2 regions of the Streptomyces nojiriensis genome follow, and region 1 is predicted to be linked to the other one. Evidence: predicted binding sites of a transcription regulator. Region 1 holds the regulator's gene; the other holds the start of a gene.
The links. Region 1 encodes HrcA, which represses chaperone genes, less so after heat shock. Its sites were predicted from a motif close to TTNGCACTCNGNNNNNCNGAGTGCNAA; they were not measured.

Region 1 (3,410 bases):
GTGGTCGATGAGGTGTTCCACCGAGCCCAGGAGCGTCGGCTCCAGGTCCTTGTAGGACGTCACCCGGGACAGGATGTGCTGCCAGGCGGCGCCCGTGTTCTCCGGCCAGCCCAGGGCCCGGCAGACGCCCGTCTTCCAGTCCTGGCCGGGCGGGATCACCGGCCACGCGGGGATGCCCAGCGCGGACGGCTTCACCGCCTGCCAGACGTCCACGTACGGGTGGCCCACGATCAGGACGTCCGGGGAGGTCACCGACGCCGCGATGCGGGACTCCTTCGAGCCCGGGACGAGGTGGTCCACCAGGACTCCGAGGCGGGCGTCCGCGGCCGGGGCGAAGTCGGCGACGACGGCCGGGAGGTCGTCGATGCCCTCCAGGTACTCCACCACCACGCCCTCGATCCGCAGGTCGTCGCCCCAGACCCGCTCCACCAGCTCCGCGTCGTGCCGGCCCTCGACGTAGATCCGGCCCGCCCGCGCCACCCGCGCCCGCGCCCCGGGCACGGCCAGCGAGCCCGAGGCCGTCCGGAGCGGCCCGGCGGGCCGGCGCGCGGGGCGGATCAGGGTGACCACCTCGCCGTCCAGCAGGAACCCGCGCGGTTCCATCGGGAACACCCGCCGCTTGCCGAAGCGGTCCTCCAGGGTCACCGTGCCCGCCTCGCAGGCCACCACCGCGCCGCAGAAGTCCGTACCGGCCACCTCGACCACCAGGTCGGGGTCCGCCGCCACCTCCGGCACGGCCTTGGGTCGCTTCCACTGCGGGGTCAGGTCGGGGGAGTACTCGCGCATCCGGCCGACAGTAGGAGAGCCGCGCGCGTCACGCCTCCGACACGCCGAAACGGGCCGCCAGTGTGGCGCGTTGGGCACGGACGAAGTCCGCCCCGACCACCGCTCCGTGACCCGGTACGTACAGTGCGTCTTCCCCGCCCAGCGACAGCAGCCGGTCCAGGGCCGCGGGCCACTGCCCGGGAGTGGCGTCCGGGCCCGCCATGGGCTCGCCCGACTCCTCGACGAGGTCCCCGCAGAAGACCACCTCGCGCTCGCCCGGCACGAAGACGGCCAGGTCGTGCCCGGTGTGCCCGGGCCCCACATTCGCCAGCAGCACCTGCACGCCGCCCAGTTCCAGCGTCCACTCGCCCGACACCGAATGCCGGGGCGGCACCAGCAGGTCCACCGCCTGCGCCGCCTCCGCCTCCGCGAGCCCGTGCCGTACCGCGTCCCCGCGCAGCTCCTCGCGTCCCGTCGACAGCAGTGCGGCCAGCCCGACCGCCCCGAACACCTCGGCCCCGGCGAAGGCGGCCGCGCCCAGGACATGATCGAAATGACCGTGCGTGAATGCGATATGGGTCACGCTCCGGCCCGTCAGCCGCTCCGCCTCGGCCCGCACCTCGGACCCCTCGCGCAGGCACGACCCGGGGTCGATCAGGAGCACCGAATCCTCGCCCACCACCAGCCCCACGGTGCAGTCCCACACCGGCAGCCGCCGCCGGCCGGCCCGTCCGGTCAGCCGTTCCCAGCCGGACTCTTCCCAACGCACGTCCATACCGCGACGCTACCCTGGCGGGCCTCCCTTGCCAGGGGCTTACCGCCCGGCCGTACACTGAGCGGGGGCTCTCTGGCACTCGAACGATCAGAGTGCCAACGAACACGGCAGAACACGGCAACGGACCACAGCTGGAGGTGTGCGCGATGCTCAGCGAACGCAGACTCGAAGTGCTGCGCGCCATCGTCCAGGACTACGTCGGGACGGAGGAGCCGGTCGGCTCCAAGGCGCTCACGGAGCGGCACCGGCTCGGCGTCTCGCCCGCCACCGTGCGCAACGACATGGCCGTGCTGGAGGAGGAGGGCTACATCGCCCAGCCCCACACCAGCGCCGGCCGGATCCCCACCGACAAGGGCTACCGGCTCTTCGTCGACAAGCTCGCGGGGGTCAAGCCGCTCTCGTCGCCCGAGCGCCGGGCCATCCAGAACTTCCTCGACGGCGCCGTCGACCTCGACGACGTGGTCGGCCGCACGGTGCGGCTGCTCGCGCAGCTCACCCGGCAGGTCGCCGTCGTCCAGTACCCGAGCCTGACCCGCTCGACCGTCCGGCACGTGGAGCTGCTCTCGCTCGCTCCCGCACGCCTGATGCTCGTACTGATCACGGACACCGGGCGGGTCGAGCAGCGGCTCATCGACTGCCCGAGCCCCTTCGGGGAGACCTCGCTGGCGGACCTGCGGGCCCGGCTCAACAGCCGGGTCGTCGGGCGCCGCTTCACCGATGTGCCCCCGCTCGTCCAGGACCTCCCCGAATCCTTCGAGGCCGAGGACCGCGGCACGGTCTCCACCGTGCTCGCGACACTCCTCGAAACCCTGGTCGAGGAAGCCGAGGAGCGGCTGATGATCGGCGGTACCGCCAATCTCACCCGCTTCGGACACGATTTTCCCCTGACGATCAGGCCGGTGCTCGAAGCACTCGAGGAGCAGGTCGTGCTCCTCAAGCTGCTGGGCGAGGCCAACGAGTCGGGAATGGCCGTACGGATCGGGCACGAGAACGCCTACGAGGGACTGAACTCCACGTCGGTCGTCTCGGTCGGTTACGGTTCGGGCGGCGAAACAGTCGCCAAACTCGGCGTGGTCGGACCGACCCGCATGGACTACCCCGGAACGATGGGAGCGGTACGCGCAGTGGCACGTTACGTCGGACAGATCCTGGCGGAGTCGTAAGTGGCCACGGACTACTACGCCGTTCTCGGCGTGCGCCGCGACGCATCGCAGGACGAGATCAAGAAGGCCTTCCGGCGCCTCGCGCGTGAACTCCACCCGGATGTGAATCCGGACCCGAAGACGCAGGAGCGCTTCAAGGAGATCAACGCGGCCTACGAGGTGCTGTCGGACCCGCAGAAGAAGCAGGTCTACGACCTCGGCGGCGACCCGCTGTCCTCCTCGGGCGGTGGCGGCGGCGCGGGCGGCTTCGGAGCGGGCGGCTTCGGCAACTTCTCCGACATCATGGACGCCTTCTTCGGCCAGGCCTCGCAGCGCGGCCCGCGCTCGCGGACCCGGCGCGGCCAGGACGCGATGATCCGCCTCGACCTGGAGCTGGACGAGGCGGCCTTCGGGACGACCAAGGACATCCAGGTCGACACGGCCGTCGTCTGCAACACCTGCTCCGGTGAGGGCGCCGCTCCCGGCACCTCGGCGCAGACCTGCGACATGTGCCGCGGCCGCGGTGAGGTCTCGCAGGTCACCCGGTCCTTCCTGGGTCAGGTCATGACCTCGCGCCCCTGCCCGCAGTGCCAGGGCTTCGGCACCGTGGTCCCGACCCCGTGCCACGAGTGCGCGGGCGACGGCCGGGTCCGCTCCCGCCGCAGCCTCACGGTCAAGATCCCGGCGGGCGTCGAGAACGGCACCCGGATCCAGCTCGCGGGCGAGGG
Region 2 (3,410 bases), 930 kb from region 1:
GAGGCCGCCCGCGCCTTCGGCTTCACCACCCTGTCCTGCTCCTCGACCGGCAACCTGGCCGGCGCCGTCGGCGCCGCGGCCGCGCGGGCCGGCTTCCGCTCCTGCGTGTTCATCCCGCACGACCTGGAGCAGGGCAAGGTCGTCATGGCCGGTGTGTACGGCGGCGACCTGGTCGGCATCGAGGGCAACTACGACGACGTCAACCGCTTCTGCTCCGAGCTCATCGGCGACCCGCTGGGCGAGGGCTGGGGCTTCGTCAACGTCAACCTGCGTCCGTACTACGGCGAGGGCTCCAAGACGCTCGCGTACGAGATCTGCGAGCAGCTCGGCTGGCAGCTGCCCGACCAGATCGTCATCCCGATCGCGTCCGGCTCGCAGCTGACGAAGATCGACAAGGGTCTGCAGGAGCTCATCAGGCTCGGCCTCGTCGAGGACAAGCCGTACAAGATCTTCGGCGCCCAGGCCGAGGGCTGCTCCCCGGTGTCCACCGCCTTCAAGGCCGGTCACGACGTGGTCCGCCCGCAGAAGCCGAACACCATCGCCAAGTCGCTGGCCATCGGCAACCCGGCGGACGGCCCGTACGTCCTGGACATCGCCCGCCGCACCGGCGGTTTCGTCGAGGACGTCACCGACGAGCAGGTCGTCGAGGCCATCAAGGTCCTCGCGCAGACCGAGGGCATCTTCGCCGAGACCGCGGGCGGCGTGACCGTCGGCGTGACGAAGAAGCTCATCGACAACGGGCAGCTCGACCCGACGCTGACCACCGTCGTCCTCAACACCGGTGACGGCCTCAAGACCCTGGAGGCGGTGGCCGCGGACAGCGGGCAGACCGCCACCATCCGCCCCAGCCTGGACGCCTTCCGCGCCGCCGGCCTGGCCTGACCACTTCTCCTCCGCCCTACCGGAAAGGCAGTAGCGCCATGAGCGTCAACGTCCGCATCCCCACCATCCTGCGCACCTACACCGGCGGCGTCGCCGAGGTTCCGGCCGAGGGCGCGACCCTCGCCGAGGTCATCGAGTCCCTGGAGAAGAACCACCCGGGCATCGCCGCGCGCGTCCTGGACGACCAGGGCAAGCTGCGCCGTTTCGTCAACGTCTACGTCAACGACGACGACGTGCGCTTCGAGGGCGGGCTGCAGGCGGCGACGCCGGACGGCGCCGGCGTCTCGATCATCCCGGCCGTCGCCGGCGGTTGCTGATTCCCCGGATCTCTCCCGGTTCTCCCGGGTCGCCGCCCAGGTGACACGCGCAAACCGAAATTGCCCCCTCCGCTAAAAGCGGAGGGGGCAATTCTGCTTGATTGGGCACGGTAGGGTTGGGGAAGTCCCCTCCGCTGTTCTTGCCCCCTGCATATGAACGGGCCGCGCAAGGGTCGACATCGGGCCAACATGCGAGTGCGGTATGGGGCTTTGGCGAGATATGTCAGGCCCGAGTTGCCCGGGAGTATGGCAAATTTTCACTCTATTTCAATGTTTCTCGGTGTCCAGAATTCTCATCGGATTGACCTGTTGCAGACAGCATCCGCGCAGATACATTCAGCCTCGGTCGACGCGTTCCGACGCAAGTTCTGACCCGGGATCGTGAAGTGCGTTCCTGCGCAAGGGCCAGTAATAGGGGAGTTAGGCATGGCTCAGGGCACCGTCAAGTGGTTCAACGCGGAGAAGGGCTACGGCTTCATCGCGGTCGACGGTGGTGCGGATGTGTTCGTCCACTACAGCGCCATCCAGATGGACGGGTACCGCACCCTTGAAGAGGGTCAGCGGGTCGAGTTCGAGATCTCGCAGGGCCAGAAGGGTCCGCAGGCGGACATGGTCAAGCTCGCACTCGGCTAGTCCTGGAGCGATCGACCACCGACGCACAGTCTTCGGCGAAGACCTGGAACACCACGAGGGGCCCACATCCTGGACACGGGATGGGGGCCCCTCGTCCGTGTGCCCGGTAGTAGCGGGGTGATGCGCGAAGCCGCTTGCACTCGGAGGGGTCGAGTGCTAATCATTGGCGTTAGCACTCTCCGGTTGAGAGTGCTACTGAACGAGGACCGGGTCGGTGAGGCCCGCAGGGTCCGGCGGGAAGGAACCGCCGGGCACGCAGGCCGTCCGTCGCGGGCGCGGGCGCGGTCCTGGGAGCAATCCACCGCTGTCCGGGAGGACCACTTCAGATGGCCAAGATCATTGCGTTCGACGAGGAGGCCCGCCGCGGCCTCGAGCGTGGGATGAACCAGCTCGCCGACGCCGTCAAGGTCACCCTTGGCCCCAAGGGTCGCAACGTCGTCCTTGAGAAGAAGTGGGGCGCCCCCACGATCACCAACGATGGTGTGTCCATCGCCAAGGAGATCGAGCTCGAGGACCCGTACGAGAAGATCGGCGCCGAGCTGGTCAAGGAAGTCGCCAAGAAGACGGACGACGTCGCCGGCGACGGTACGACCACCGCCACCGTGCTGGCCCAGGCGCTCGTCCGCGAGGGCCTGCGCAACGTGGCCGCCGGTGCCAACCCGATGGCCCTCAAGCGTGGTATCGAGAAGGCCGTCGAGGCCGTCTCCGCCGCCCTGCTCGCCCAGGCGAAGGATGTCGAGACCAAGGAGCAGATCGCTTCGACGGCCTCCATCTCCGCCGCCGACACCCAGATCGGCGAGCTCATCGCCGAGGCCATGGACAAGGTCGGCAAGGAAGGCGTCATCACCGTCGAGGAGTCCCAGACCTTCGGTCTGGAGCTGGAGCTCACCGAGGGCATGCGCTTCGACAAGGGCTACATCTCGGCGTACTTCGCCACCGACATGGAGCGTATGGAGTCGGCTCTCGACGACCCGTACATCCTGATCGTCAACTCCAAGATCGGCTCGGTCAAGGACCTGCTGCCGCTCCTGGAGAAGGTCATGCAGTCCGGCAAGCCGCTGCTGATCATCGCCGAGGACGTCGAGGGCGAGGCGCTCTCCACCCTCGTCGTCAACAAGATCCGTGGCACCTTCAAGTCCGTCGCCGTCAAGGCCCCGGGCTTCGGTGACCGCCGCAAGGCCATGCTCGGTGACATCGCCATCCTCACGGGCGGCACGGTCATCTCCGAGGAGGTCGGCCTCAAGCTGGAGAACGCCGGTCTCGACCTGCTCGGCCGCGCCCGCAAGGTCGTCATCACCAAGGACGAGACCACCATCGTCGACGGTGCCGGTGACAGCGACCAGGTCGCCGGTCGCGTGAACCAGATCCGCGCCGAGATCGAGAACTCCGACTCGGACTACGACCGCGAGAAGCTCCAGGAGCGCCTCGCGAAGCTGGCCGGCGGCGTGGCCGTCATCAAGGCCGGTGCCGCGACCGAGGTCGAGCTCAAGGAGCGCAAGCACCGCATCGAGGACGCCGTTCGCAACGCGAAGGCGGCCGTCGAGGAGGGCATCGTCGCCGGTGGTGGCGTGGCCCTGC

Region 2: groL (chaperonin GroEL) is a predicted target of HrcA. The motif match lies at 1,966-1,992, and genes of this name have one in related genera.

What each region holds. Positions count from the first base shown of each region.
Region 1 is NZ_CP071139.1:3,393,748-3,397,157, reverse strand. It holds gene JYK04_RS15885 (DUF3097 domain-containing protein) at 1-786, opposite strand, end outside; gene JYK04_RS15880 (MBL fold metallo-hydrolase) at 815-1,540, opposite strand; gene hrcA (heat-inducible transcriptional repressor HrcA) at 1,687-2,703, shown strand; gene dnaJ (molecular chaperone DnaJ) at 2,704-3,410, shown strand, end outside.
Region 2 is NZ_CP071139.1:4,319,893-4,323,302, reverse strand. It holds gene thrC (threonine synthase) at 1-882, shown strand, start outside; gene JYK04_RS20015 (MoaD/ThiS family protein) at 921-1,199, shown strand; gene JYK04_RS20010 (cold-shock protein) at 1,626-1,832, shown strand; gene groL (chaperonin GroEL) at 2,159-3,410, shown strand, end outside.